Regions from separate parts of the Sphingomonas sp. NY01 genome, predicted to be linked through region 3. Evidence: riboswitches for the same ligand, from Rfam matches in the RefSeq annotation. Region 3 holds a riboswitch; each other region holds the start of a gene.
What was found. Region 3 has a riboswitch for cobalamin ahead of NPJ82_RS16905 (TonB-dependent receptor). Riboswitches for the same ligand answer to the same signal wherever they lie in the genome.

Region 1: another riboswitch for cobalamin. It lies ahead of NPJ82_RS06205 (TonB-dependent receptor); the one in region 3 lies ahead of NPJ82_RS16905 (TonB-dependent receptor).
Region 2: another riboswitch for cobalamin. It lies ahead of NPJ82_RS01865 (HoxN/HupN/NixA family nickel/cobalt transporter); the one in region 3 lies ahead of NPJ82_RS16905 (TonB-dependent receptor).

Annotation. Positions count from the first base shown of each region.
Region 1 covers NZ_CP101722.1:1,237,067-1,247,298, reverse strand. The annotation lists gene cbiB (adenosylcobinamide-phosphate synthase CbiB) at 1-164, opposite strand, end outside; gene NPJ82_RS06230 (ABC transporter ATP-binding protein) at 161-934, opposite strand; gene NPJ82_RS06225 (iron ABC transporter permease) at 931-1,893, opposite strand; gene NPJ82_RS06220 (ABC transporter substrate-binding protein) at 1,890-2,705, opposite strand; gene cobO (cob(I)yrinic acid a,c-diamide adenosyltransferase) at 2,708-3,319, opposite strand; gene NPJ82_RS06210 (aminotransferase class I/II-fold pyridoxal phosphate-dependent enzyme) at 3,316-4,287, opposite strand; gene NPJ82_RS06205 (TonB-dependent receptor) at 4,292-6,223, opposite strand; cobalamin riboswitch at 6,363-6,570, opposite strand; gene cobU (bifunctional adenosylcobinamide kinase/adenosylcobinamide-phosphate guanylyltransferase) at 6,596-7,108, shown strand; gene NPJ82_RS06195 (TetR/AcrR family transcriptional regulator) at 7,139-7,765, shown strand; gene NPJ82_RS06190 (glycosidase) at 7,802-8,917, shown strand; gene NPJ82_RS06185 (alpha-amylase family glycosyl hydrolase) at 8,914-10,232, shown strand, end outside.
Region 2 covers NZ_CP101722.1:362,650-372,881, forward strand. The annotation lists gene cobI (precorrin-2 C(20)-methyltransferase) at 1-629, opposite strand, end outside; gene NPJ82_RS01845 (precorrin-8X methylmutase) at 626-1,255, opposite strand; gene NPJ82_RS01850 (cobalamin biosynthesis protein CobG) at 1,255-2,331, opposite strand; gene cobN (cobaltochelatase subunit CobN) at 2,328-5,489, opposite strand; gene cobW (cobalamin biosynthesis protein CobW) at 5,497-6,546, opposite strand; cobalamin riboswitch at 6,731-6,934, opposite strand; gene NPJ82_RS01865 (HoxN/HupN/NixA family nickel/cobalt transporter) at 6,956-7,999, opposite strand; cobalamin riboswitch at 8,184-8,426, opposite strand; gene crtY (lycopene beta-cyclase CrtY) at 8,715-9,878, shown strand; gene NPJ82_RS01875 (phytoene desaturase) at 9,875-10,232, shown strand, end outside.
Region 3 covers NZ_CP101723.1:208,085-218,316, forward strand. The annotation lists gene NPJ82_RS16855 (LysR family transcriptional regulator) at 1-278, opposite strand, end outside; gene NPJ82_RS16860 (class III extradiol ring-cleavage dioxygenase) at 415-1,209, shown strand; partial or broken gene NPJ82_RS16865 (SDR family oxidoreductase) at 1,239-1,883, shown strand; partial or broken gene NPJ82_RS16870 (IS3 family transposase) at 2,040-3,162, opposite strand; gene NPJ82_RS16875 (NUDIX domain-containing protein) at 3,463-3,936, shown strand; gene NPJ82_RS16880 (VOC family protein) at 4,084-4,467, shown strand; gene NPJ82_RS16885 (helix-turn-helix transcriptional regulator) at 4,550-5,206, shown strand; gene NPJ82_RS16890 (alpha/beta fold hydrolase) at 5,342-6,352, opposite strand; gene NPJ82_RS16895 (MerR family transcriptional regulator) at 6,349-7,119, opposite strand; gene NPJ82_RS16900 (epoxide hydrolase family protein) at 7,340-8,494, opposite strand; cobalamin riboswitch at 8,817-9,056, shown strand; partial or broken gene NPJ82_RS16905 (TonB-dependent receptor) at 9,271-10,232, shown strand, end outside.

The sequences.
Region 1 (10,232 bases), on a different replicon from region 3:
ACCGCCAGCAACACCACGCCCCCGATCCGGCGATGCCGCCGCCAACGCCGCTCGAACGCCGCGATCAGTGCCCCCACCGCCTCCACCGGATGCCGCCACCGCCGCGGATAGCCCAGCACCGCCTCCAGCATCAGGATCGCCAGCAGCGCCGCCGCCTGGTTCATGCGCGCGCGGTCGGCAGGATGAAGCGGTGTCCGCCCGGTGTCCGCCCGATTTCCACCGCGACACCATAGGTCCGGGCGATCAGCGGCGCGGTCAGCACCGCCTCCGCCGCTCCCGCCGCAACGACCCGCCCCCGGTTCAGCAGCACCACATCATCGGCGATCCGTCCCGCCAGATGCAGGTCGTGCAGCACCACCACCACGCCGCGCCCGGCATCCGCCACGGCGCGCAGCCGCGCCAGCACGTCCAGTTGATGCGCCGGGTCCAGGCTCGCCAGCGGCTCGTCGGCCAGCAGCCAGTCCGGCTCCCCCGCCAGCACCCGCGCCAGCAGCGCGCGCCCCCGCTCCCCGCCCGACAGGCGTTCGACGCCGCGCCGGGCCAGATGCTCCACATCGGTCTCGGCCATCGCCCGCGCCACCGCCGCGCGGTCGGCATCGGTCTCGCCCCAGCGCCCCCGATGCGGCAGGCGACCCAACGCGACCAGCGTCGCCACGTCGATGTTCCAGTGCACATCGCCGTCTTGCGGCAGCAGCCCGATCCGCCGTCCCCGCTCGCGCCGGTCGAGCGCCGTCACCCCGTTGCCGTCCAGCGTCACGCGGCCCGCATCCGGCCGCCGCAACCCCGCCACGCAGGACAACAGGCTGCTCTTGCCCGCCCCGTTCGGCCCCAGCAGCGCGGTCACGCGCCCCTGTGCAAACGCGAACGACACCTCATGCAGCACCGGATTGCCGCCCAGCGCCAGCGAGACGCCCTCGATCGCCAGCACGCTCATGCCAGCCCCCGCCGCATGCGGATCAGCAGATACAGGAAGAACGGCCCGCCCAGCATCGACATCGCCACCCCCAGCCTCAGTTCGCTGACCGTCGGCGCGATCCGCACCAGACTGTCGGCCACCGTCACCAGCAGCGCCCCGCCCAGCGCGGAGGGCAGCAGGATCGCCGAGGGGCGATTGCCCGCCAGCGGCCGCACCAGATGCGGCACCATCAGCCCGACAAAGCCGATCACCCCGGCCGTCGCCACGCTCGCCCCCACGGTCAGCGCGGTGCCCGCGATCACCGCCAGTTGCAGCCGCCGGGGATCGACCCCGATCGACCGTGCCGCCGCCTCGCCCAGCGTCAGCGCATCCAGCGACCGCGCCGTCGTCGCCAGCACCGCGATCCCGCCTGCGATCAGCGGCAGCGCGACCTTGACGTCGTCCCAGCTCCGGTCGGTCAGCGCGCCGATCAGCCAGGTGACGATCTCGCTGGCGACGAACGGCGTCGGCGCCAGGCTGATCGCCAGCGTCGTCAGCGATCCCGCGATGCTGGTCAGGATCATGCCCGCCAGCGTGAACAGGATCAGGCTGCCCGACCGCCCGGCGATCAGCGCGAGCAGCGCCATTGTCACGCCTGCCCCGGCCAGCGCGAAGCCCGGCAGCAACCACGCCTGCGCCGCATAGCCGAAGAACAGCGACAAGACCGCCCCCAGCGCCGCGCCGGACGATACGCCGAACAGCCCCGGATCGGCCAGCGGGTTGCGCAGATAGCCTTGCATCACCGCACCCGACAGGCCGAGCGCCGCGCCGACCGCCATCGCCAGCACGGTGCGCGGCAGGCGCAACTCGGCGATGATGATCCCGCGCGGATCGTCCGCGGTCCATGCGCCCCACGGCACCCAGACCTTGCCCGCCGCCACCGACAGCAACGCCGCCGCGATCAACGCCAGCAGCAGAAACAGGCTCAACCGCTTCATCGCCCCAAACCTTTCCGCACCGCACGCAACCGCGCCATCGCTGCGACGATCGTCGGCCCGCCGCAATTCATCAGCCGCGCCGGATAGGGCGCCACCGTGATCCGCTCGCCCAGCCGCCGCACCGCCGGATGCCGCGCCAGCCGGTCGCCGCCGGCCTCCGCCGTGCCCACCGACAGCAACACCCGCGGCGGTCGCGCCACCAGATATTCCAGCGGCAACACGTCCCATTTCTTCAGGCCATAGGCCGCGCTCATGTTGCGGAACCCGCTGCGCGCCAACAGGTCGTCGGACAGGGTTCCCGCTCCCGGCACCAGTCCGCCACCCTGCCAGATCAGCGCCGGCACCTTTACCCCCGCCACCGGCCGCGCCGCCGCCGTGATCGCCCCCGCCAGACGCGCGCCCCGGTCGGCATGGCCGATCGCGGCGGCCATCTCGCGCACCTGCGCCACGCTTTCGTCCACGCTGTCGGGTACCGGATATTGCACCAGCCGGATCTTCATCCGCTTCAACGCCGCGATCGTGGAGGGCGCGACATGGGGGCCGCTCAGCACCAGATCGGGGCGCAGCGCCACCACCTCCTCCGCGGTGCCCGAGGTCGCGTGAAAGCGCCGCGCGAGGTCCAGCGGGATGGAGGAGGCGCGCGCATCCTGCGAATAATGGCTGATCCCGGCGATCTCGGCGGGATCGGCGATGCGCATCAGGATCGCATCGATGCACGGATTGATCGACACGATGCGCAAGGTCCCCGGCACCGGCACCGGCGCCGCCGACACCGTCATCAGGCACGTCGCCGCGCCGATCGCGCGCGCCATGCTCAATATTCGACGCCCTTCTGCGCCTTGAAGCCTGCGTTGTAGGGATGTTTCACCTCGCCGAACTCGGTCACCAGATCGGCGATCTCCAGCAGTTCGGGCTTGGCATGGCGCCCGGTGACGCAGATATGCTTGGTCAGCGGCCGGTCCTTCAGGAACGCGACGATCTCGTCCGCCGGCAACGTCCCGTCGCGCAACACGATGTTCAGTTCGTCCAGGATCACGAAGTCGATCTCGGGGTCGAGGATCATCGCCTTGGACCGTTCCCACGCCGCGCGCGCCGCGCGGATATCCTGCTCGCGGTCCTGCGTGTCCCAGGTGAAGCCTTCGCCCATCACCTCGAAGGTGGCGAGATCGGGATGCGCTTCGAAGAAGTTGCGCTCCCCCGTCTCCCACTTGCCCTTCACATATTGCAGGATGGCGACCTTCATGCCCCAGCCGATGCTGCGGATCGCCATGCCGAAAGCGGAGGACGACTTGCCCTTGCCGTTGCCGGTATGGACGATCAACAGGCCGCGCTCCAGCGTGCGCCTGGCCTGCATCTTCTCGCGCGCCGCCTGCATCCGCTTCATCTTGGCGTTGTGGCGGGCATAGTCCTCGGGCGTATCGGTCATCGCTTGAACTCCTGTAACGCGTCGGCCAGTCGCCGCACCGCGGCCGCGTCTCCGGGCAGGCCGATGCGCAACCGGTCCGGCTGGTCGGCCAGCGGCCGCACCAGGATCGCACGCTCGGCCAGATGGCGGAACAGGCGCCCGGCACCGGGTACCGCGACCAGCCGGAACAACCCCGCCCGCCCCGACACCGCGAACCCGGCTGCATCCAGTACCGCATCCAGCGCCACCGCCGCATCCCCGATCCTGCGCACCTGCTCCACCTGCCACGCCGTGTCGCCATAGGCCTGCGTCCCGATCGTCACCGCCGGCCCGCTCACCGGCCAGTCCCCCAGCAACGCCCGCAAGGCGTCCGCCAGCGCCGGCGCCGCGATGACGAAGCCCAGCCTCACCCCCGGCAACCCATAGAATTTGCCGAACGACCGCAGCACCACCAGCCCCGCGTCATCCATCGCCGCCAGCCCCGGCGCCGGGTCGGCATAGGCCTCGTCCACCACCAGCATGCCGCGCGCCAGCAGGTCGCGGGCGCTCACCGGGTCCAGCCGCCGGCCGTCGGGGTTGGCAGGGCTGGCAAGTATGGTCAGGTCGTGGCCGCCCTGCCCCAGCGCCTCCCACGCGATCGGCACCGCCGCCGGCCACGCGGCCCGGTGCCCGCCATAGCCCGGCACCACCACCGCCGGACGCTCCCCCGGCATCAGCAGCGCCAGCAGCCGCATCGCCAGGTCCGTCCCCGGCACCGCCACCACCGCGCGCGCGCCGGGCACCCCGAACGCGCGCGCCGCCGCCGCCTCCAGCGCCGCCACCGCCCCGCTCTCCGGCAGGCACGCCAGCCCGGTTTCCGCCACCGGATAGGCCCGCGGCGCGATCCCCGTCGACAGGTCGATCCAGTCCTCGCCCCCGAACACAGCCCGCGCCTCCGCCACCCGGCCGCCATGCACGTAGAACGGTGCCAGATCCCCCGCGCCGATCATCGCCTCAATACGCCACCCGCACGCCTACAAACCCCGCCCGCCCCTGCTGACCGTAATCGAGCACCGTCTGGTAGCGTTCGTCGAACAGGTTCTCGATCCGGCCATAGACGGCCAGATTGCCCGTCACCGGCATCGATGCGCGCAGGTCGACCAGCGTGTACCCATCGAGCCGGCGAACATTGGCCGCATCGTTGAAGCTGTCGCCGACACTCGTCACCGTCGCCCCCGTCTCCAGCCCGAACGCCCAGCGGTAATCGGCATTCACCGTCACGCTGTGATCCGGCCGCCGGGCCAGCCGCCGCCCGAAACCGGCGGTGCCCGCCGAGCGATCCTCGGCGTCCAGATAGGTATAGGCCGCACTCAGCCGCAACGCCTCGACCGGCACCAGCGCCAGGGTGAACTCCAGCCCCTGTGACCGTGCCCGCGCGACATTGTCATAGGTACCGAACGGCCGCCCCGCACAGATGCCGGAAAGCGGCGCGGCGCACGACACGAAGGTGATCAGGTCGCGCGAGGTGCGGTGGAACCATGTCGCACTCGCCTCGATCGCACCGTCCAGCGCGCGCTGCGTAATGCCCGCGTCCCAGCCCTTCGACCGTTCGGGATCGAGCAGCGCGTTGCCATATTCGCTCTGCAACTGGTACAGCGTCGGCGCCTTGAACCCTTCCGAATAGCTGCCCCGGAACAGCGTATTGCCGCCATTGGGCGACCAGACGCCGCTGGCCGATACCGTGGTCGCGCCGCCGAACACGTTATGGTCGTCATGGCGCACGCCGCCCGTCACGGTCAGCCCTGCGACGGGCGTCACCGCCAACTGGCCATAGACGCTGAACAGCCGCGCCCGCCCGCGCGTTTCCGGCCCGCCAAAGCTCGTGGTGGTGAACCGCGTCACCTCGCGCTCCGCGCCGAACGTGCCCTGCACCGCGTCGCTCAGGTCGAGCAGCCCCTGATATTCTATACGCTCGTTGCGGCCATTGCCGCGAAACGTCTCGGTCGGCACCCCGTCCGGATCGATGTTGCGCCGCCGCGTCTGCGTATAGGCATAGCCCAGCCGGTTGCGCAGCCGCCCGTCGAACAGCGCCAAGTTCGCGCCGCCATAGCCGACGAACTGCTTCGACGTGCCATATTCGCGCGTATCGCCAAAGGTGAAGGCGGGTGCGGGAAAGCCGTCAATCTCCGTCCGGCCATCCGAATAGAATCCGCGCAGGTCCAGCGACAGGTTGGTGGCAACGTCCACCGTCACGCTGCCATTGGCGCCGTAGTTGCGATATCCGTCGCGCTCGGTCCCGCCGGCAAAGGCGGACAGGCCGTCGCTGGTGAAATACCCGCCGCCAAGGCTCGCCGCGACCGGCCCCGCCTTGCCCGACACGTTCGCGAACACCTGCCCCGTATCGCGCCAGCCCCCTTCCGCGCGCGCGTTGACCGACAGTGCCTCGGTCGGCTGCCGCGTGATCAGGTTCACCACACCGCCGATCGCCTGGCTGCCCCACAGCACCGACTGCGCACCCCGCAGCACCTCGATCCGCGCGATATTCCCCACCAGCAATCCGCCGAAGTTGAACCCGCCGCCGGGCGCCGACGGATCGTTCAGCTTGATGCCGTCGATCAGTGCCACCGTCTGGTCGGTTTCCGCACCGCGGATGCTGACCCCGGTCTGCGTGCCGATCCCGCCGTTGCGGGCGATGGTCACGCCGGGCGTCTGGCGCAGCAGGTCGGCCACCGCCACCGACTGGCGCCGCGTGATCTCGGCGGTGTCCAGCACGCTTATCGCCTGGCCCACCCGGTCGATCGGTTGCGCGGCGCGGTTGGCCGTCACCACGATGCGGTCGTCGGCGCCCTGCACCTGTTCCAGTCCGGCATTGGACTGCGCGCTCTGGCCCCAGGCCGGCAGCGCGGCGAGCAGCACCGGCGCCGCCAATAGATATCGAATCGTCACAGCTCTTGTTTCCCCCTTCGCGTTCGCAACAGGGGGCACGCGCACGGGCGGCGCCGAACAAGCCCCGCTGCACCCACGCCCCCAAAGACGTCGTCACGCGAGGATCATTCCTCGATCGCCCGGCACACCCCGTCCGCGCGAAGGACAGACCGCGACAGGCAGGTCTCCTGGCTCCCGGGTCAGCGCCGCGCCCGGCCTTCCCGGATCAACTCCAGTGGCATGGGGATGGGCGAGGCTCGCCGGTCACAGTTGCGGGGGCAGCTTCGGATCACGCCGGCCCGGTCCGGGCGTCGCTTCCGAATTCCCTTTTCATCCCGTCTCCGGGAACCTGTCACGCTTGCGCCCTTAGGCGGGGGCGGGCACGGGGGCAAGATGGCGACGACGTTGTTCCTCGGGGGTGCCCGCTCGGGCAAGAGCCAGCTGGCCCAGACCGCGGCGGAGCGCTTCGCCGCGCCGCTGATCTACTGCGCGACGGGCCAGGCGTTCGACGACGAGATGGCGGAGCGCATCGCCCGGCACCGTGCCGATCGCGACGCGCGCTGGACGACGATCGACTGCCCGGTCGCGCTGCCCGCGGCGATCCGCGAGGCCGTGGGCGGTGCGATCCTGGTCGATTGCCTGACCCTGTGGCTGACCAACGTCATGCTCGGCGATCACGACGTCGCTGCCGCCCGCGCCGACCTGCTCGCCGCGATCGGCGAAGCGCGCGCGCCGCTGTTCCTCGTCTCCAACGAGGTGGGGCTCGGCCTCGTCCCCGAAACCCCGCTCGGCCGCACCTTTCGCGACGAGGCCGGCCGGCTCAACCAGGCGGTGGCCGCGGTGGTGGAGCGTGCCTATTTCGTCGCCGCCGGTCTGGCGCTGCGCCTGCAGCCGCCCGATATTTGACGTGCGCGACCCCGCCCGCAAAAGAAGATCATGCCCACCGACAAACGCACCACCGGACGACCCACCCGCGAACAGGCGCAGCAGATCAACGACCTGGTCCTCACCGGCGCGCGCGAGGCCTTTTGCTGCCGCGGCATCGACGGCACCTCGATGGAGGAGATCGCCGCTGCCGTCGGCGTCAGCAAGCACACCATCTATCGCCGCTATCCCGGCAAGATGGCGCTCCTCGATGCGGTAGTGACGCGCGACCTTGAGCGACTGGCCGAGGCGTTCGTCGAGGGCGACGGCGCGGAAAATCCCCTCGCCTCGCTGAAGCGCGCCTCGCGCCATTTCTTTGGCTTCTGCCTGTCGCCCGACAATGTCCGCTTCATGGCCTTTCTCACCTCGGAGGCCGCCTATTCGGAGGAGCTGCGCACCCGCTTCGCCGCGTGGAACCGGATCATGTCCGCGCCCATGCTCGACCGCATCCGCCACGCGCAAGCCGCCGGGCTGCTCCGCCAGGCCGATCCGACCTGCCTCTACCATCTGCTGGGCGACCTGCTCGACGGCCCGACCCGGCGCCTCCAATTCGGCCTGCCCGATCCCTTTTGCGGCCTTTCGCCGGATGCGTTTTTCGAGGAACGCTGGCGCGTCTTCCTGCGCGACGCCGCGATCTGAAGGAACGCCGGCCCACGCCGCCGCGTTCGCGCCCGCATGGCCGACGACTTCCTGATCTTCCGTCCCGACGATGTCGACCTCGCACGCTCGCCGCTGCGTCGCGGGATCGCCGAGCCGACCTATGTGCTGGGCGCGTTCAATCCCGGCATGGCGCGATTGCCGAACGGCAACCTGCTGCTGATGGTCCGCATTGCCGAGGCACTGGCGCAGCCGGTGGTGGACGGCCATGTCCGCGCCATCCGCTGGACGCCCGGCGGCTATGTGCTCGACCGCTACCCCCTTGCCGGCGTCGACATGACCGACCCGCGCCAGTTCGCGCTGAAGGGCCATGCCCACCGCATGCTGGCGCTCACCTCGCTGTCCTGGCTGCTGCCGGTCGAACTCACCCCCGATGGCGAGCGCATCGTCGCGGTCCATTACGACAAGGTGATCGAGCCCGCCGCCCCCTATCAGGATTACGGGGTCGAGGATGCCCGGATCAGCCGCATCGCCGATCGCTGGTACATGACCACCTGTTCGGTCTCTGCCGAGCGTCACTGCACCACCCTCCACATCTCCGACAACGGCATAGATTACCGGCTGGAGGGGATCGTCCTCGATCATCAGAACAAGGACATGATCCTGTTCGAAGGGCTGGTCGGCGACCGCTTCATGGCGCTGACCAGGCCTTTGGGAGAGGTGTATTTCGCCTATCCCGAGGACAGCCCCTATGTCGGCGGCCCCGCGATCAACTTCGCCGCCTCCCCCGACGCGCTCCACTGGAAGCCGCTGGAGGCACCCGGCATTCGCGCGCGCAAAGGCTCCACCTCGGCGATGAAGATCGGCGGCGGCACGCAGCCGGTGCTGACCGATGAAGGCTGGCTGACCCTCTATCACGGCGTCGAGCGGCGCGAGACGGTCGGCATCTATCGCAGTTTCTGGGCGCTGCTCGACCGCGACGACCCCACCCGCATCCTGCGGCTGGAGGACGATGCGCCCTTGATTGAGGCCGCACCCGCCCTCACCGCCGACATCGCGCACCAGATGTACCTGCCGACCCCCGTCGTCTTTTCCACCGGGCTGGCCGATGGCGGCGACCATTATCTGGTCGCCAGCGGCGAGGCCGATCTCGCCTGCCGGATGACCCGCCTGCGCAAGGATCGCTTCCGATGAGCATATCGGCCCCGGACGTGACCACGGAAGCACCATGGTGGCGATCCGCCGTCCTGTACCAGATCTATCCCCGCTCGTTTCAGGACAGCGACGGCGACGGCATCGGCGACCTGAACGGCATCGCCGCGCGGCTCGATTATCTGGTCGATCTCGGCGTCGATGCGATCTGGATCTCGCCGATCTTCCCCTCGCCCATGGCCGATTTCGGCTATGACGTGGCGGATTATTGCGGGATCGATCCGCGTTTCGGCACGCTGGCCGATTTCGATGCGCTGCTCGCCGCCGCCCATGCCCGCGGGCTGAAGATACTGCTCGATTTCGTGCCGAACCACAGTTCGGACCAGCATCCCTGGTTTCGCGAAAGTCGCGCGTCGCGCACCAACCCGAAACGCGACTGGTATCTGTGGCGCGACGCCGCACCGGATGGCGGCGTGCCCAACAACTGGATCAGCGATTTCGGCGGCCCCGCCTGGGAATGGGACGAGGCGACCGGCCAATATTACTATCACGCCTTTCTGAAGGAACAGCCAGACCTCAACTGGCGCAACCCGGATGTGCGTGCGGCGATGCTGGACGTGCTGCGCTTCTGGTTCGCTCGCGGCGTCGATGGCTTCCGCATCGACGTGCTGTGGCACATGGTCAAGCACGCCGATTTTCCCGACAATCCGCTGAACCCCGCCTGGCACGTCAGCATGGGCGAGATGCACCGTGTGCTGCAACTCCACTCCACCGACCAGCCCGAGGTGCACGCCATCGCCGGCGACATGCGCCGCATCGCCGACGATTACAGCACCCCCGGCGAGGAGCGCGTGCTGATCGGCGAGATCTACCTGCCGCTCGAACGCCTGATGCACTATTACGGGCAGGACGAAAGCGGCGTCCACCTGCCCTTCAACTTCCAGTTGATCGACGCCCGCTGGGACGCGCGCACGCTGGCGCAGATGATCGCCGATTATGAGGCAGCGCTCCCCCCCGGCGGCTGGCCCAACTGGGTGCTGGGCAACCATGATCGCCCACGCAGCGCCACCAAGCGCGGAGCCGAACAGGCCCGTGTCGCCGCCATGCTGCTGCTCACCCTGCGCGGCACGCCCACCCTTTATTATGGCGACGAACTGGGGCTGGAGGATGCGACCATCCCGCCCGACCGGGTGCAGGACCCGCGCGAGTTGCGCGAACCCGGCCTCGGCCTCGGCCGCGATCCGGTTCGCACACCGATGCCATGGGATGCCGGCCCCCATGCCGGCTTCTCCACCGCCGAACCATGGCTTCCGCTCGGGGCGGACTGGCGGACGCGGAACGTCGCGGCCGAACGGGA
Region 2 (10,232 bases), on a different replicon from region 3:
ATCGCGGCATGTTCGACCAGCCATGCCTGATCCGCGCGACCGGCGGCGGCCAGCGCGCGGCGCAGCTTGGCGAGGTGGCGACCGATCTTCATCACGACCAGTGCGTCGGTATCGCGGATGCGGCGGGTGAGTTCCTCCTCCGGCAGGGTCGCCATCGCGATCGTCAGCACATCGTCGCCCCAGGTGATCGGCGCGCCGCTGGCGGTCCAGGCGCCGGACATGCCGGTGATGCCGGGCACGACCTCCACCCCCACGCGACCGGACAGCCGGGTGTAGAGATGCATGAACGAGCCGTAGAAGAAGGGATCGCCCTCGCACAGCACCACCACATCCTCGCCGGTGGCGGCGAGGCTCGCCAGCTTCTCCGTCCACTGCGCGTAGAAGGCGGCGAGGCAGGCATTGTAGCGCGGATCGGCCACCGCGATCTCGGTGGTGACGGGATATTCCATCGCGTGTTCGACCGCATCGTCACGCAGCATGCCCTGCACGATGGTGCGGGCATGGCCGGTGCGACCGGCCTTGCGGAAAAAGGCGATGTGACGGCTGCTGCGGATCAGCCGGTCGGCGCGCACGCTCATCAGGTCGGGCGCGCCGGGGCCCAGGCCGACGCCCCAGATGGTGCCGCTCATTCCGCGCGGCTCGCCAATGCGTTGATCGCCGCGACGGTGATCGCGCTGCCGCCCAGTCGGCCGGCGACCGCGACGGACGGCACCGGCGGGGCGGCGAGCAGCGCCTCCTTCGATTCCACCGCGCCGACGAAGCCGACCGGGCAGCCGATGATGGCGGCGGGGCGGGGGCAGGCGGGGTCCTCCAGCATGTTGAGCAGGTGGAAGAGCGCGGTGGGGGCGTTGCCGATCGCGACCAGCGCCCCCGCGAGATGCGGGCGCCACGATTCCAGCGCGGCGGCAGAGCGCGTGGTGCCCATCGTCCGCGCCAGATCGGGGACGGCGGGATCGCGCAGCGTGCAGAGAACGGCGTTGTCGGCGGGCAGGCGGGCGCGGGTCACCCCCTCGCTGACCATGTGCGCGTCGCACAGGATCGGCGCGCCCGCCGCCAGCGCGGCTCGTGCGGCGGCGGCGAAGCCGGGGGTGAAGCGGATATGGTCGGCCAGTTCGACCATGCCGGCGGCGTGGATCATGCGAACGGCGACGGGCTCTTCCTCCGCCGGGAAGCGCGCCAGATCGGCCTCGCGCCGGATGGTGGCGAAGGACTGGCGATAGATGGCGGCGCCATCGGTTTCGTAAGAGTGGGGCATCACTGGGGTCCGAAAAGGGCGAGCACCTGATCCGGCGACAGGCCGGATCGGGGTGGGTGGGCAAGATCGAAGCGGCCGTCGCGGCCGGTGAGGACGATATCGGCCGGGTGGGCGCGGGCGCAGTGCTTGGCGCAGCCGGAGACGTGGAGCGTGCCGGGGACGAGGGGGGCGAGGCGGGTGGCGAGCGCCCGCGTTTCCACGCTGGCCTGCGGACAGGCAGGCGTGCCGGGGCAGGCATCGACATCCATCAGCGGCGAGGGGGCGGTGAGGAAGCCGGGGGCGTCCGTGCCACCCTCGACGATGAGGCGGCGCCAGGGGGTGAGGCGCAGTGCCTCCGCACCGCTGGCGTGGAGAAAGGCGGCAAGCGTGGTGGCGTCGGTGCGGCCGAAGGGGATGCCGCGCACCGCGGGCGCGGGTTGCGGAATGGCGCGGGTGGGGGCGGGGGCGTGCGGCCCGGCGGCCCAGCCGGGCAGGGGCACGGCGTGGCGGGCCATGCGGCGGGCCTGCACACCGCCGGTGGCGAGGAACCAGCGGGCGAGCGCGATCAGCGCGTCGGGGGCTTCGTTCGCGGTGATCGTGCAGCCGGTGGCGCGGCCCTCTGCACGCAGGATCAGGGCGCCGTCACTCGCGCGTTCGATGCGGAAGTCGGCGGGCGTCCGAGTCAGGATCGGGGCGGGACCGGCGTCGATCGCGAAGCCCATCTTGGGCGGCAGGTCGGGCAGGTCGGGCAGGCGACCCAGCAGTGCGGTGGCGATGGCATGGGTGTCGTCGCCCGCCTGCCAGTCGGGGGCGGTGAGGATGGTGCGGCGTGCCTCCATCGCAGGGTCGGCGTCGACCAGATGGTGGTGCTGGAGATCGGACAGGAGGGCGGGCCAGCCCGCCTCGGTCACGCCGCGCAGTTGCAGGTTGGCGCGGTTGGTGAGGTCGATCGTGCCGTTGCCGTGCGTCTGTGCGGCCTGTGCCAGCGCGCGCGCTTGCGTGGCCGTCAGGCGCGACAGGCGCGGGCGGATGCGGACGAGCAGGCCGTCGCCCGCCATCATCGGCCGCCATGCATCGGGGCACCAGCCGCGGATCATAGCCCCGTGTCCAGGGCGGCGGCGATCGAATTGCGGCGGGTGCGCCACAGGCCGGCGGCGTGGAGGGCAGCGAAACGCGCCTCCATCGCGGCGAGGGCCTGCGGATTGGCGGCGGCGAGAAAGGCGCAGACCTGCGGGTCGGCGAGCGTCGCTTCGTAATAACGGTCGAACAGTTCGGGGGCGACGGCGTCCGCCAGGTGCGAAAAGGCGCCGAGATGGTCGAGCGTGGCGGCGATCTCGGCAGCGCCGCGAAAGCCGTGGCGCATCATGCCGGCGATCCAGCCGGGATGCGCGGCGCGGGCATGGACGACGCGGGCGATCTCTTGCGGCAGCGTGCGGGCGCGGATGCGCTCGGGGTCGCGGGCGTCGAGATGGTAGAGCGCAGCCGATCCGCCGGTCAGCGCCCGGGCGGCGGCGAAGCCGGCTTCGTGCGCAGCATAGTCGGCGGCGAGCAGCAGGTCGGTTTCGGGCAGGTCCTGGACGTGGACGAAGCCTTGCGCCGTCTCGACCCGTGCGGCGATGCCGGCGGGGTCGTGCGCGTCGCCCGCGTCGAGCGCGTGGGCGGAGGCGGCGAGCCAGGCGTGGCCGGCGGCGGCGCGCGCCTGTGGCGTGTAGGTCTCGCCGAGGTCGCCGAGGCCGATGCCGTAGCGTCCGGGGGCGGGGCCGTAGACGCGGGGGGTGGCTTCGCGGGCGGTGAAGGGGTTGCGGTCGACGGGTTCGTCGCGAAGGGCGAGCGCGCGGACGGCTTGGCCGAAGAGCTGGATCAGGGTGGGAAAGGCGTCGCGGAACAGGCCGGAGACGCGCAGCGTGACGTCGATGCGGGGGCGGTCGAGCCGGGCGAGGGGCAGGATCTCGAAACCGGTGACGCGGGTGGAGCGGTGGTCCCATACCGGCTCGACGCCGAGCAGGTGGAGCGCCATGGCGAATTCCTCGCCCGCGGTGCGCATCGTGGCGGAGCCCCAGAGATCGACCACCAGGGTGCGCAGCCAGTCGCCCTCGTCCTGGAGATGGCGGCGGACGAGTTCGTCGGCGAGGCGGATGCCCTGCTGGTGCGCGGCGCGCGAGGGGGTGGCGCGCGGGTCGATGGTGTAAAGGTTGCGGCCGGTGGGCAGCACGTCGCTGCGCCCGCGATGGGGCGAGCCGGCGGGGCCGGGGGGGACATGGGCGCCGGCCAGCCCGGCCAGGAGGCCGGCGCGCTCGGCCTGCCCTTGCGGACCGCGGCCATAGACGTGCAGGCCGTCGCCATATTGGCTGTCCTTCACGTCGCAGACGAACGCGTCGATGCTCGCGATGTCGGTGCCCATGGCGAGGCCGGCGGCGGCGGCTTCGTCGGTGATGTCGGTGCGCAGCCGGTCCCGGCGGGCGGGGTCGAGGCCGTCGGCGCTGGCGAATTCGTCGAGCAGCGCCTCCAGCCGGGCGAGGCCGGCGCCGGTGCCGCTGCGGACCAGCGGCGGGGGCGCGTGGCCGAGGGTGACGGCGCCGATGCGGCGCTTGGCCTGCGCGGCCTCGCCCGGATCGTTGACGATGAAGGGGTAGAGGACGGGCAGGTCGCGGACCAGCGCGTCGGGCCAGCACGCGCCCGACAGCGCGACCGCCTTGCCGGGGAGCCATTCCAGGGTGCCGTGGGCGCCGACGTGGATGACGGCGTCGGTGCCGCGGGCGTGGAGCCAGAGGTAGAAGGCGACATAGGCGTGGGACGGGCAGCGCGACAGGTCGTGATAGTCGTCGGCGCGGGTGTCGGGGCGGCCGCGCTCGGGCTGCAGCGCGATCAGGGTGTTGCCGTGGGCGATGGCGGGGAAGTGGAAGGCGTCGCCGGCCGGTTCGCCCCAGCTTGCGAAGAGGTCGTCGCGCAGGGCGGGGGGGAGCGTGGCGAGCGCGGCGCGGTAGTCGGCAAGCGGCCAGCGAATCGTGCGCGTGGCGAGGGCCTGCGCCAGATCGGGGGCGGGGGGCGCGCCGATGTCTTCGAGGATGGCGTGGGTGGAGGCGATGGCGTCGAGGCCGACGGCGTGCGCCATCTGGTGTGCCTTGCCGGGATAGGTGGAGAGGATGATCGCGGTGCGGCGCCGTGTGGCGGGGGTTTGCCCGAGGCGGACGTGCGCGGCGACGCGCGCGGCGATGGCGGGGACGCGTTCGGGGTCGGGGCGGTGGCGGCGGGGGGCGAAGTCGAGCGCGGGGTCGTGAGGGGCGTCCTCCTTGAAGCTGGCGACGCCGACGAAGAGGCGGCCGTCGACCTCGGGCAGGACGATGTGCATGGCGAGGTCGGCGGGGGAGAGGCCGCGGGGGGCGTCGGCCCATGCGGCGTGGGTGGAGGTGGCGAGAGCGACCTGGAAGATCGGGGCGCCCCCTGTGTCGAGGGGGGCGGAAAAGGCGGTGGCGTTGAGGATGGCCGCGGGGGCGAGGTGCGCGATCCAGCGGTGGAGCCAGCCTTGTGCTTCCTCGGCTTTCAGGGAGGGGAGATAGAGGGGGAGGACGGCAAATCCGCGATCCTCCAGCGCCGAGCGAAGTGCGGCGATGGGGGCCATGTCGTCGGCGACGCGATAGGCGCGGTAGAAGAGGATGAGGACGATGGGGGCCTTGGCGGTGAGCGCGAAGGCGGCGGGGCAGGTGGGGTTCCAGGCGCCTACGGGGGGGATGGGAGGTGGGGCTTGTGCTTCGACTTCGCTCAGCACGAACGGGAGGTTGGCGGCTTGTGCCAACAGGTCGAGCGCTTGGCCGGCGGCGGTGGGGCCGCCTTGTTCGCAAAGCCCGGCCAGCGTGCGGAGCAGGGGGACGGGGAGCGTGGAGGCTTTGTCGAGGCGCACATCCTCGCGGCCATCGGCGGGGAGGACGGCAAGCGCGATGCCGTGGTCGCGCGCGATGCGCTCCATCTGCGACAGGCCGTAGCTCCAATAGGAGGGGCCGCCGATCAGGCGGATCAGGATCGCCTTTGCATGTACCGCGGTGCGCTCGACATAGGTGTCGACCGACAGCGGGTGCGCGAGCTGCTCCAGATTGGCGAGGCGCAGCGAAGCGCGCCCCGCCCCCTGCCAGCCGGCGGCAAAGGCACGCAGATCGCTGTCGGAGAAGGAGAGCACCAGCAGGTCGCCGGGGCTTTGCCCCAGATCCCGTGGCACGGCGCCCTCCTCCAGTCCGTGGCTCTCGCGAAAGACGAGATGCATGGCCGGATCAGCCCGCCAGCGCGGTCCGTATCGCGGGCGGGTCGATGCGGTCATGCTCGGCGATGACGACGAGGCGGGTGGCGCGCGCCTCGTCCGCGCGCCACGGCCGGTCATATTGCGTGCGGACGCGGCCGCCCACCGCCTGGACGAGCAGGCGCATCGGCTTGCCCGACACCGCGGCATAGCCCTTCACGCGCAGGATGTCGTGCGAGGCGGCCAGCGCCTCGATCCGGGCGGCGAGCGCGTCGGGCGTGGCGATTTCGGGCAGATCGACGACGATGCTGTCGAAATCCTCATGCTCGTGATCGTCGGCACCGTCATGATGCGAGGGGCGGGCGGCGATGTCGTCCTCGGCGGCGGCGCCGAGACCCAGCACGACCCGCGGATCGATGATGCCGTCGGTCAGCTCGACCACGGGCAGCGGGCGCGGCGCCTGCGCGGCGATGACGGCGCGGGCGGCGGCGAGGCCGCCCGGCCCCGCGAGATCGGCCTTGGTGAGCAGCACGAGATCGGCGCAGGCGAGCTGGTCCTCGAACACCTCGGCCAGCGGGGTTTCGTGGTCGAGGCCGGGGTCGGCGGCGCGCTGTGCGTCGACCGCGGCGAGATCGGATGCGAAACGGCCGGCGGCGACCGCCTCCGCATCCGCCAGCGCGATGACGCCGTCGACGGTGATGCGCGAGCGGATCGCGGGCCAGTCGAATGCTTTCAGGAGCGGCTTGGGCAGCGCGAGGCCGGAGGTTTCGATCAGGATGTGATCGGGGCGTGGGTCGAGCGCGAGCAAGGCTTCGACGGTTGGCACGAAATCGTCGGCGACGGTGCAGCAGATGCAGCCGTTTGCCAGCTCGACGATGTTTTCCGCCGGGCAATCGGGAATGGCGCACCCCTTCAAGATGTCGCCGTCGACGCCGAGCGTGCCGAATTCATTGACCACGACCGCGAGGCGGCGGCCGTTCGCGGCGCGGATCAGGTGGCTGATCAGCGTCGTCTTGCCCGCCCCCAGAAAGCCGGTGACGATGGTGACGGGGACTTTGGATAGATCCGGGGAAAGATCCGGCATGTGCATTCTCCGCCCGCGCCTTGCATCAACGACAAAACGGACGGGGCTTGCCTGACGGCGGGCACGCGGACTCCGGGCGGACGCGGGGCAGGCGTCCGAAGCCACGCACCGGTTGCGACCCCGGCCGCATCCAGTGTCGTCGCTCAGACGGAGAACCGTGCCTTGGCCATCCCCTGGACCCGGGCAAGAGCGACACCGCGCCGGCAGGTCTCCTGGCTCACGGGTCGTCGCGATCGCGGCACGGCCTTCCCGGATCGAAACCCAGTGGCTGCCCCTACAAAGGGGCGTGTGCCGCGCGCTCTCCGCTTACAGTTGCAGGGACAGCCGTGGATTTGCACCACATTCCCATTCAAAGCCCTTGAGGGGCACCGGCGCGCGTCGGGGCGGATGATCCGCCCCGGCCACGGCTTTAGCGGGCGGGTGCGGGGCCGACAACAGGCGTGTCGTCGAACCGCTTCCACCGGTAGATGGCGAAGCTGACCAGCCAGCAGGCGACGAACAGCCCGACGATCGCGAAGCCCAGGCCGTTGAAGCTGCCGCCGAGATCGGTGGCCAGCGTCCACACGCCGCCGCGAAGGTCCAGCTTGTCGGCGATCAGGGCCAGCGTCTCGATCCCGCCGATCGCGATCGCGACGATCGCGGAGACGAGGGTGATGGTGATGTTGTAGTAGAGTTTTCTGATCGGCTTCACGAACGCCCAGCGATAGGCGCCGAGCATCACCACCCCGTCCGCGGTGTCGACCAGCGCCATGCCGGCGGCGAACAGCGCGGGCAGGACGAGGATGGTGGCGATGCTCATGCCATCGGCGGCCTGTGCGGCGGAAAGCCCCAGGATCGCGACCTCGGTCGCGGTGTCGAAGCCGAGCCCGAACAACAGGCCGAGCGGCGCCATGTGCCAGCTTTTGGTGACCAGCCGGAACATCGGCCGGAACAGCCGCGACAATGGCCCGCGCGCGGCGGTGAGCATGTCGAGATCGGCCTCTTCATAGATGCCGCCGGCGCGGACGTGGCGGAAGCTGGCCCAGACCGAGCGCAGGATCAGGAGGTTCATCGCGGCGATGGCGAACAGGAAGGTGGCGGAGATGCCGGTGGCGACGACGCCGCCGACCTGTCCGAACGCCTCGAACCGGGCGAGCGCGTTGGCGGTCAGCGCGACCGCGACGGCGGCGACCAGCACGATGGCGGAATGGCCGAGCGCGAACCAGAAGCCGACGGCGACCGGGCGCTGGCCGTCCTGCATCAGCTTGCGGGTGACGTTGTCGATCGCCGCGATATGGTCGGCATCGACCGCGTGGCGCAGGCCCAGCCCCCAGGCGAGCGCGGCGGTGCCGAGCAGCAGCGCATCGTGGCGGGCGAGCGCAAGCGCCCAGGCCCAGCAGGCGAAATTGGCGAGGATCAGCAGCGCGAACAACGCGGCGATGCGGCGTTTCAACGAGGTATTGGATCGGGTCATGCGGCAATCCGGCGGGCGTCCGACATGACGGGGGCCTGCCACCGGCGCGAACCGGTGGCCGGCGCCGCAGGGCCGGCCGGACGCCATGAGCGGCCGGCCACGCGTCGCCGTGGCGGCCCCCGCCGCCTGGGTGCGCGTCGCTCAACGGACCAGCCGTGCCGCGGCCATCCCCTGGACCGGCGGACAAGAGCGACCTGACGCCGGCAGGTCTCCTGGCTCGCGGGTCACAGCCACGGTGCCGTACCTTCCCAGATCGAACGGTCGACCCGTTCGGTCCAGTGGCTGTGCCCTTGATGGGGCACGTCCGGCACCGCGCTCGCCGCTTACAGTTGCAGGGACAGCCGCGGATTGGGGCGGCTCGACGGCCGCCTTTCACCGTGTTCCCTTTTAAGCCCCTTGTGGGGGCACCGGCGCGATCGGGGGTTGGGGTAGGGGGTGTGGGGGCGGGGGGCAAGCTTCTTCGATCCCTCTCCCCCACGGGGAGAGGGAAGGGGCCCGCTGCCGTCAGGCAGTGGGAAGGGTGAGGGGATGCCGCGGGCGATGCGCTGCTTGGCGGCCCCTCACCCTCCCACCGCTTCGCGGCGGGCCCCTCCCTCTCCCCGGAGGGGAGAGGGGCCACATCGGCAGCGCACGGGCGTCCTGATGCTCCCGGTGGGGAGAGGGTGCTTTTGCGTAAGTGGTTTGCGTCGTGCGCGGTTTGGGGTAGCGAGCGGATATGGCTTCCATGATCGCATGCGATGTCGCGATCGTCGGTGCGGGTCTGGCGGGTAGCCTGGTCGCACTGGCGCTGAAAGGACGGCACCCGGACCTCGACGTCCGGCTGGTCGATGCGGGCGACAGCATCGGCGGCAACCACCTGTGGTCGTTCTTCGGCAGCGATGTCGCGCGCGGCGACCGCTGGATCGTGGAGCGCGCCGTCGCCCATGCCTGGGCCAGCTATGACGTGGCGTTTCCGGCGCATGGCCGGACGATCGCGCAGCCCTATTACTCGATCGAGAGCAGCCGGCTGGACCGGGTGGTGCGCGCCACCCTGCCCGAACAGGCGCTGCTGCTAGGGCGCAAGGCGCTGGGCGTATCGGCGACCGCGGTGGTGCTGGCCGATGGCGACCGGATCGAGGCAAAGGGCGTGATCGACACGCGCGGGACCGGCGACCTGTCCACGCTGGATTGCGGATGGCAGAAATTCGTCGGGCGCGAACTGGCGCTGGCGGCGCCGCACGGGCGCGAGCGGCCGGTGGTGATGGATGCGACGGTGAAGCAGGTGGACGGTTACCGCTTCGTCTACGTCCTGCCCTTCGGGGTCGACCGCATCTTCGTCGAGGACACCTATTATTCGACCTCCGCCGACCTCAACCGCGGGGCGATCGTGCCGCGGCTGGAGCGATATGCCGCGGCAATGGACTGGGACGTCACCGAGGTCGTCCGCGAGGAAGCCGGCGTGTTGCCGGTGGCGATGGGCGGCAATTTCGAGGCCTATTGGCGATCGGGCGGGGCCAAGACGCCCAAGGCCGGGATGCGCGCCGGGCTGTTCCACCCGACCACCGGCTATTCGCTGCCCGATGCGATCCGCACGGCCAGCGCGATCGCGGCGCGGCGCGACTTTGCAGGCGCGGACCTGCACGACCTGACCTATGGTCTGGCGCGCGACGCCTGGGACGCGCGCAAATTCTATCGTATGCTCGACACCATGCTGTTTCGGGCCGCCGAGCCCGAGGAACGCTACCGCGTGCTTGAGCGCTTCTATCGACTGGCGCCCGGCCTTATCGGGCGCTTCTATGCAGGACAATCGACCATGGCCGACAAGGCGCGTATCCTGACCGGCCGGCCGCCGGTGCCGATCGGCCGCGCGATCTCCGCGCTGAGGGGGGCCCGCGCATGAAGACCGCGATCGTCATCGGGTCGGGTTTCGGCGGGCTGGCGCTCGCCATCCGCCTGCAATCGGCGGGCGTGCAGACCACGATCGTGGAGTCGCGCGACAAGCCGGGCGGGCGGGCCTATTACTGGGAACGCGACGGCTTCACCTTCGATGCCGGGCCGACCGTTATCACCGATCCCAACTGCCTGCGCGAGCTGTGGCAATTGACCGGCCGCGAGATGGCGGACGATGTGGTGCTCGATCCGGTCAACCCCTTCTACCGGCTGAACTGGGTCGACGGGACCAATTTCGACTATACCAACGAGGACACGCTGCTGCGCTCCGAGATCGCCAAGCTGGAGCCGGACGATGTTGCCG
Region 3 (10,232 bases):
CCCTGGGCGGTGATCGACCGCGACGATGCCTCCGCCTCGGCTTCTCCGATCTCCATAAGGATACGTTCGGCCTTTTCGAAATAGTCGGTGCCTGCCTCGGTCAGCGACAGCCGACGCGTCGAGCGCTGGACCAGCGTGGTGCCGAGCCGCGCTTCGAGGGCGTCTAGGTGCTTGGCCGCCATCGTCGGCGACATGTGCAGATCGCGTGCGGCAGCAGAGATGCCACCGAGCCTGATCGCCTTTACGAACACGTCCATACCCGTCAACCGATCCGCCATGATTTCCTACCCGTGGTTGAAGCTGACTCTTCTACGTGGCAGATTATCATTGCGCGATAGTGGGCACATATCCCGGTCAACAGATCGAACAATGATCCAGGCGGCTTCCGTGGCGCCTGCACCGGAGTGTATGACCATGAGCGTCCAGCCTACCTACTTCATCCCGCATGGCGGCGGCCCCTGCTTCTTCATGGACGATCCGCGCGGCGTGTGGAGCGGTATGGAAGCGTTCCTGCGCAGCCTGCCGAACTCGCTTGCCGAGAAGCCCAAGGCTATCCTCGTCGTCTCGGGACATTGGGAGACGGACGGCTTTGCCTTGACCGGCGCCGAACGGCCCGAGCTGATCTACGACTATTACAACTTCCCGCCCCATACCTATCAGCTGCGCTACGACGTACCAGGCTCGCCCGCGCTCGCCGCCCGTGCCGCGGCCCTGCTCAAGGATGCGGGCATCCCCTCGTCTGTCGACGCGAAACGGGGCTTGGATCACGGCGTGTTCGTGCCCCTCAAGGTGGCCTTTCCGGATGCCGACATTCCGCTGATCGAGATGTCCGTCGAGCGGGGGCTGAACCCGGCCCTCCATGTCGCTGCCGGGCGCGCCCTCGCGCCGCTGCGTGAGGAAGGTGTGCTGATCCTGGGTTCGGGCATGAGCTTCCACAACATGCGCGCCTATGGCGACCCGCGCTCGACGCCCGGCTCGCAGGCGTTCGACCAGTGGCTGGCCGAGAGCATGGAACTGGATGGTGCGCAGCGAGCCGAGCGTCTGGCGCATTGGGCCGATGCGCCATCGGCGCGGTTCGCCCATCCGCCCGCCAAGGAGGAGCATCTGCTGCCCCTGATGGTCGCGGCCGGCGCGGCCGAAGGCGAAGGCGCCCGGGTCTATGCCGAGGAAGTGCTGTCGACCGCCATCTCGGGTTTCCGTTTCAACTGATCTCACCGCGTCACTGAAGGAGAATTATCATGACCATCGCCGTCACCGGCGCGACCGGCCAGCTTGGCCGCCTCGTCATCGAAAGCCTGAAGCGCAAGTCGACCGGCGAGCCGATCGTGGCGCTGGTGCGCTCGCCCGAAAAGGCCAGCGACCTGGGTGTCGAGGCACGCGCGTTCGATTACGCGCAGCCTGTGACGCTCGCTCCGGCACTGGCCGGGATCGACACGTTGCTCTTGATCTCGTCGAGCGAGGTCGGGCAGCGCGAGGCACAGCACCGCAACGTCATCGGGGCCTCCAAGACGGCGGGCATCAAGCGTATCGTCTACACCAGCCTGCTGCACGCCGACCGATCGCCGATCAGCCTAGGCGAGGAGCACCGTGCGACCGAAGCGCTGCTGGCGTCCTCCGGTATCCCGACGACCCTCCTGCGCAATGGCTGGTACACCGAGAACTACACCGGCTCGATTCCCGCAGCCCTGGAGAATGGCGCGCTCGTCGGCAGCGCTGGCGAGGGACGCCTGTCGCTCGCGACCCGCGCCGATTATGCCCAAGCCGCAGCCATCGTGCTGACCAGCGACGGCCATGAGGGCAAGACCTATGAGCTGGCCGGCGACGACGCGGTGACGCTCGCCGACCTTGCCGCCGAGATATCGCGCCAGACCGGCCGCGACATCTGAGCAGCCCCCACCGGGTGGTCCGGGTAGATAGTTAGTGCATCGTCGTCTGAGCCTCACCCCGTCTCTGGTCCGGTCTTTATGAGAAAACCGGCTCTCTTTGAGCCTCACCCCGTCTCTGGTCCGGTCTTTATGAGAAAACCGGCTCTCTTTTCGTCAGGGCAGGCATGCCTGCCCTGACGAAAAAGCGCGCTCCATCGGGGTCTGGTTGCCGAGGGAGCTATGCGGACGGTGCTCGTTGTAATCACGCCGCCACGCCTCACATTTTACCCGTGCGTCGTCCAAGCTCAAGAACCAGTATGCGTTGAGGCATTCGGCCCGCACCCGGCCGTTGAACGCCTCCGCAAACGCGTTGTCGGTCGGCTTTCCAGGCCTGCTGAAGTCCAGCACCACATCATGCTGGTAAGCCCACAGGTCGAGATCCTTCGAGATGAATTCCGGGCCATTATCCAGACGAATACGCTTGGGACGACCGTGTACCACGGCAATGCGCTCGAGCGTCTCGACCACGTCAGAGCCGCGGTAGCTCGTCCGTACGTCGAGCGCTGGCGACACACGGGTGAAGTTGTCGACGATCGAGAGCACCCGGATCTTGCGACCGTCGAACAGCTGGTCCGACAGGAAATCCATCGACCAGCACTCGTTGGGTGCCGTCGCCGGCGTCCGGTCATCGCGCAGCTTCGCCTTCACCTTGCGCTTGGGCGTCTTGTTGCGCAGCTGCAGCCCGAGCTCACGATACAGCCGATGAGTGCGCTTGTGGTTGATCTCCCAGCCCTCCCGTCGGAGCAGCACATGGATGCGTCGGTACCCATAGCGAACACGGGTCGCAGCCAACTCCTTGATCCGCATCTTGAGGCCGGCCTGATCGAGGCGGCGCGACTGATAGCGCTGGGTCGATCGATTGATCGGAAACGCGCTGCAGGCTCGCCGTTCGCTGACCTGGTAGCTCGCCTGCAAATAGCCGACGATCTCCCGGGCTCGACCAGGCCCTACATTTTTCGGCGGATGACGTCCTGCAGCATTTCCCCTTCGACAAGCTCAGGACAGGGTTATCCAGGCTGAGGTTCGCCACCAGCCGCTTCAGCCGGACGTTCTCCTCCTCCAGCACCTTCAGGCGCTTCATCTCCGACGGCATCAGCCCTCCGTATTTGCTGCGCCATCGGTAATAGGTCTGGATCGATATGCCGGCCTTTCGGCATACCTCCTCCACGGTCGTTCCATCCTCGGCCTGCTTCAGGATGAACGCTATCTGCTGCTCGCTGAACCTCGACTTCTTCATCGGCGGATTCCCTCGTCCGGCACCTGCCAAACCTAACCGGGAATTTCTCACAAAGAATGGACCAATCCGAAGGGCTCAGGTCAGACCTTCGCACCTAGTGCGATGGCCACGATCCAACTCAGAAGATCGAGTAACGTGGAGAAGCCGAACGTCATCATTGAAGAATGATGCAACGGCGGGAGGTGCGTAACAGGGTGTTCGCGTTGTCGCTATGCGCCGTCGCTCGCCCGTGTTTCCCGGTTGGGGATCGTTTTCGGGCACTAATGGTCCGGCCGTAGAGTTGGCTGACAGGAGCACGCGATGGCATGGCACCACCGGGTAGTCGGAAAAGCCGCTCGGGCGGTTTGGCGCATCACGAAACCGCGAACGATCGGCGTGCGGGCTGTCCTACTGGATCGGGATAACCGGATCGCGCTGGTGCGACACACCTACACTGACCAATGGTATCTGCCCGGCGGCGGCGTGAAGAAGGGCGAGAGTACGGCAGCAGCGATAGCTCGGGAGCTTGCCGAGGAGGTCGCCATGGAGAACGCCTCGATTGAACGTGTCCTAGGCGTGTACCACAGCAAACGTGAGAGCAAGGACGACCACATCGTGATCTTCGTCGCTCGGGCAGGGTCGCCGGGCGGGGACCGGCTACAACGTGCCAACTTGATGGAGATCGAAGAAGCCGAGTGGTTCGCGCTCGACAAGCTCCCGGCATCGACCTCGCCAGCTACGGCCCGGCGGATCGCAGAGTACCGGGCCGGTGCGTCGGGTATGGGCGATTGGTAGCCGGCTCGCAGGCTTTCCCGATCAACGATCGTTGATCGGGAAAACATGCCGGCGCCGCTCGATTGGCGCGTGAGAGGAGTTGGATGACAGGTTATCGGAAGCGCGCCATCATGAGCTGAGCTAAGCCGTGTCGCAAGGAGACCTGACATGCCGGCTACGCTTCGTCATTTCGCGATTAACGCCGACGATGTTCCCAGGGCCAAGCGCTTCTACGAGCAGGCTTTCGAGTGGACCTTTGCCCCGTGGGGTCCGCCCAATTTCTACCAAGTGAAGAACGCGGGACCGGAAGTGCAGGGTGCGTTACAGGAGCGGCGCGAGATCATTCCCGGCGCGAGGTCCGCGACGTTCGAGACCAGCTTCGGCGTGGACGACCTCAAGGCCACGATTGCCGCAATCGAGGCGGCCGGCGGTGAGATCGTCATGCAGCCCTACCGGATCGAAGGGGTAGGCGAGCTGATCTACTTCCGCGACACCGAAGGCAACATCGCCGGGGCTATCCAGTTCGAGCCGGGGTATGCCATTGGACGATGACGGCTTCGATGTACGATCGTTAGGCGCTACGTTTCGGAGTGGAGCGCTGATCGGATGGCATGAGCATAGCTGGGGCCAGTTCGTGTTCGCCACATCCGGCGCTATGTGGGTGCGGAGCGATCACGCGATCTGGCTAACTCCGCCGACCCGCGCAATTTGGCTGCCGGCGGGCGTCCGCCACAGCATCGTCGTGCGTGGTGAGGTATCGCTTCGCACGCTCTATATCGCGAGAGATCGCGCAATCGGTCTTCCTGGCGTGCCGACGGTCGTCGAGGTCGTTCCGCTGTTGCGGGAGCTGATCCTTCGCATCGTCAAGGTTGGTATGCTGGCGAGAGACACGCCGACGCACGCCCGCATGGCCAGCTTCCTCTTGGATTTGTTGCTTGAGGCCGAACCCCAAGACCTCATCCTGCCGCTACCATGCGACGCACGCGCGCTCCGCCTCGCCGATCGCATTCGCAGCGATCCGGCTGATCCCACGGGCCTTGGTCAATTAGCGGTCGCGAGCGGCGCCAGCCTCCGAACGCTTCAACGCACCTTTACCGCCGAAACCGGTCTGACCCTCGAACTGTGGCGGCAGAAGGCGCGACTGCTGCACGCCGTGATCGGCTTGTCGAACCGCGAGAGCGTGACGAATGTCTCGATGGATTGTGGCTACAGGAGCGTCGGCGCGTTCATCGCGGCTTTCCAGCGACACTTCGGGATCACACCAGGCCGGTACTCGGCATCGTCGGCCTGAGGCTGGAGCCGATCAACTTCGCTTTCCCACAAACGAACGGGCAGCGAGACGGCGGGAGCGTTCCCGTTGGGATCGAGTTTTGGGAAGGCAGACAACCTTCCCAAAAGCCGTCGCGGACGTAGCAATTGAGAAAATCTACCGGCCTAGATGGCTGGCCCATACAGCTATAGCGCCGGCGATGGCCGGATCGCTTTCCGTCTCCAACCCCATTGATTGCATCGGCAACAAGCCCGGTGGGGCGACCTTGTAGAAGTGTGTCAGGTTCGGGAATGTCGCGACTTCCGTTGGCAGCGTCGTCCGGCTGGCGCGCAGCATCTCGGCGTGCGCTGCCGGGACGGAATCGTCCCGACCGCCCTGAACGATCAGTACCGGAGCTTGGACTTTAGCCAGTGCAGCGACCGGATCGACGCGATCGGCACTGCGCAGATAGGCAAGTCCCGGCTCGGGCATGGACGCAAGCATAGCGGTTTGCGGATTCGACTTTGCCTCGTCCGAGGGAGCCTGACCCGCCCGTATGGCGGCTGCCGTTCGATCGAACATCGTCATGTCTGGCGTGACGCCAGGAGGGGACATGGCTGCGACCTGCGCACGCAGGATCGACAGGATCGGCAACGCTGGGCCAGACAGGCTGACCACACCGTCGATCACCGCGCCGGATGGACCTGCGGCGAGCAGCGATGCCACCACGGCACCCTCGCTATGTCCGGCCACAAGGAGCGGGCGCGTCACGACGGTGCGGCGAAGCAGGTCCAGCCCGGCCTGCGCGACTTCGACGCGGGTCAGAAAGTCGATGTGCCGGCGGGCGGCGTCGGCGTCGATCGTGCGCGACCCCGTGCCGGGACCGATCTTGGCCATACGCAGGACGGTGAAGCCCCGCTTCCCGAGCTGGCGCGCCAGGTCGGCATAGGCGTGCGGGCGCATGTTCATTGACGGATAATTGCCGTCCACGTCGCTGTAGAGCGATCCGGGAATGAGAAGCACCGCGCCGCGTACAATGCCCTGCGGCATCGTGATGCGGCACGCGATCTCGACACCCGATACGGTAACGGTCGCATCGCGCTCCTGCGGAGCGGCGGCTTTCAGATTACTCGCGGTCATGCAGGTGGCTCCGACGATGATGGTGGCGAGGACGGTGCGGCGGTTCATTGCACGCGCCCCTGAAGGACGGTTTGGGCGTGGCAAACCATCGCCTGCTCCATGAAGACGGCCATGCCTGGATGCAGGGCGTCGTACATCGATCGGAAATCCGCATGATCGACATACATCCGGCCGAGTGAGGCATAGGCTGCCGCATCGGGAAGCCACGAACGACACACCCAGCGATAGTGCCGGCCCGCCAGTTCCTGCGCCGCATTGGAGGAGGGCGTACCCCCTGCCTCGATCAGCGTGACGATTCCAGCGTGGATGGCGTCGATCTCCGCCTTGAAGTCGAGCAATTGGGCCGGTGACAGGCCCTCCATCCTCGCCTTGGCATCACGGACCGCGACGTCGCCCAAATCGCCGAAGCGGGCCACGATCTCTGCTTCCCATTGGGCCTGCTTCTCGGCCGAGACACCGTAGAAGAGGCGATGGTCGTCCAACGCCTTGTCGGCATCGAGTGACGCCAGCGTCCGGTCGATCGTCTGCGCCAGATCGCGGCGCTGGGCGATCTCTTCATCGATCCGGCGGCGCAGATCGAGCAACGCAGCGCGCGTGTCGAAGGCAGGATCATCAAGGATGCGGGCAATCTCCGCGAGCGGCAGGCCAAGTTCGCGGTAGAACAGGATATGCTGAAGGCGCAGCATCTCCGCCTGCCCGTAATAACGATAGCCGTTCTCGCCGATGTCTGGCGTCAGCAGTCCGATATGATCGTAATGGTGCAGGGCACGAACGCTGACCCCCGACGCTTTCGCCACCTGTTTGACTGTCCGCATGATCTCACTCCGAATCGCTACGCCATGCTTGTGCGGGATGACGTTGCGTCAGGGTCAAGGGGTGAGAATGAGCGTGAGCTACTTTCCCGATTAGGAACGGCACGCGAGACGGCCGGGGCATTCTCATTGGGATCGATTTACGAGAAAGCGGGAATGCGGCTTGTTTCCGCGCCGTTGCCGGCCAGTGCGCAGATCAATACGGCAGCGTCAGTCGCGGTGGTCAGCGAAGCGGTCGGAAAAGTGTGCGAATCTCTTCTGCGAGGGCTGCCGGTTGCTCAAGGGCCGCGAAATGCCCGCCCTTGTGCATCACGCTCCAGCGCTGGACATCGCATACGCGCTCGACCCAGCTTCGTGGCGGCATCGGCAGCTCGCGCGGGAAGACCGCCACGCCCAGCGGTACCTGCACCCTTTCGCCGCGCGCGAACGCCAGGGGGTTGAGCCTGTTTTCCTTATACAGCCGCAACGATGCGTCGATCGTCCCGGAGAACCAGTACAGGGCGATGTTGGTGATGATCGTGTCCAACGGAATCGTGCGTTCGAGATCGCCGTCGTGGTCGCTCCACGCATCGAACTTTTCGATCATCCATGCGGCAAGCCCGATCGGGCTGTCCGACAGCGCATAGGCGAGGGTCTGCGGCCTCGTGCCGTGCAGCGCCGCATAGGCCCCGTGCTCGGCCGCGAATATCCTCGCCCGGTCGAGGAATGCTTGCTCGTCCGCTGTGATGGGCTCGACCGCGTCATCGATGCAGGGTGCGAAACTGCCGGGGATGTAATTGACGTGGACTCCGGTCAGCGCCTCCGGCCGCTGCCGTGCCAGCCACAGCGACACGCCTGCACCGATGTCACCACCCTGCGCTCCGTAGCGATCGTAGCCCAGTTCCGCCATCAGGCTTGCCCACATGTCGGCAATGGTCCGGGAGCTCACGCCAATCGACCGCGGTGCCTGACTTAAACCATATCCCGGCAGGGAGGGTACCACCACGTCGAACGCGTCCGCCGCGTGCCCGCCATGCGCCGCCGGGTCGGTAAGGAGCGGCAGGATACGCTCCATCTCGATGAACGATCCCGGCCATCCATGGGTGATCACGAGGGGCATGGGGGCGGGGCCGACGCCGCGCTGATGGATATAGTGAACGTCCAGTCCGTCGATGCGGGAAACGAACTGGGGAAGCCGGTTGAGCCGTGCCTCGGCCGTGCGCCAGTCAAATCCATCGGCCCACCGGTCCGCCAATTGCCGCACCAACCGTAAACTGGTGCCGTCCTCGCCGCTGCCAGGATCGATGGGGTTGGGCAGGCGCGCTGCAATCACGCGGCGCCGCAAATCACGCAGCGCCTCGTCCGTGATCGCGATCCTGTGTTCCCGTGCCGCCACCATCACTCCTGTTCATTTTGGAAAGGACGTCTAGGCAGAGGTCCTGATCCGACACATAGCTGGTCTAGCACCCGCCCGGCCCGATAGGGCAACAACTTGGGATGCCGGGAAATGAGCGGCCAGCGAGACGGCCGGGGGATTCCCATTGGGATCGCGAAATGGGAATTTATCCAGTGTCTCGATATCCCGTTTGATAGGTGTTTTGGGACACTGCGGCGGGTGATTGTCCGGCAATGCCGATCGCATGATAGGGTAGCTATGGGCAATCTTGCAGATTGACGGTGCCACGGGTACGCGCTTCTCGTCGGGCTGGATGTAGATCCTGCCGGGCAATGATCGCGCTGGTGTCCTGAAAGGGGCTTAAAAGGGAACACGGTAAGGGAGGCAATCTCCCCCAAACCGAGGCTGTCCCTGCAACTGTAAGCGGCGAGCGAGACGTACATCGCATTTTCCGTTGGAGGATGCAGCCACTGGATCAGCCACCACATCGGCAACGATCCGGGAAGGCCGTATGTCGAGCGACGACCCGTGAGCCAGGAGACCTGCCAGCGTCTGGTCGCTCTTGCTTTGGCCCAGGGGATGGTCGGGGCACGGTTCTTCCGTCTGAGCGACGAACGAGCGGCGGGGGCCGCATCAGTTCGTGTCGCGGGCGTTTGCGTCCGGCCGTAGACACGCGCCGACCGTTCGCAGCGGACGCCCCTGCCCAAAGTCGCTTGGCGCATGGGGGGATGGACATGACGGTTTTGAAATTACGCGCAGAGTTACTCGGATGCGCAGCGATGATCATTGCGTGCAGTGCAACGCCCGCAAACGCGCAGACGAAGGATGCGGACGCCGGATCAACACAGGCTTCAGCCGACGAAGTCGTCGTCTTCGGTCGGGGCGAGGCGAAGATCGGCGTAGCGCACGCGGCGAGCGAAGGCACCGTTGCCGGTGCCGACCTGCTGGTTCGGCCGCTGCTTCGCGTTGCCGAACTACTCGAAGCGGTCCCTGGGATGGTTGCCGCGCAGCACTCCGGCAGCGGCAAGGCGAACCAGTATTTCCTACGTGGTTTCAATCTGGATCACGGCTCCGACTTCACGACCTATATCGATGGCGTGCAGATGAACCTGCGGACGCATGGTCATGGACAGGGCTATCTCGATCTGAATGGGCTGATCCCCGAGATCGTCGCGCGCGAAGATTTCCGGAAAGGACCGTACCGCGCCGATGGCGGCGACTTCGCCCTGGCTGGTGCCGCCTACATGACGACGATCGATGGCTATGCCCGGCCCTGGATGTCGATCGAGGGCGGCTCCTACGGCTATGGCCGGGTCGCGGCGGGCGGCACGATCGACGATGTCGGCTCCGGCAAGCTGACGCTGGTGGCGCAGGCCAAGGTCTATGACGGACCATGGCAGGAACCCGAGCATCTGCGTCACGCATCAGGGTTTGCGAAATACATCGCTCCCGCCGGTGCGGGTCAGGTCGAGGCGTCGCTCAACGCCTATCGCGCGACTTGGCGGCCGACCGAGCAGATCCCCGAGCGGATCATCGGCACGGCGCTGTGCAAGGACGTGTTCTGCTCGCCCGATCCAACGGCGCGGGGTGAAACGACGCGGCTTATCGGCAACATCGCGGTGCGCCAGCCCGACTGGCATGCCAATGTCTATGGTCAGTTCTACGACTGGTCGATGTATTCCAATCCGACCTACACCGACCCGGACGGGACCAGCGCGCAGATCCGCCAGTTCGACAGACG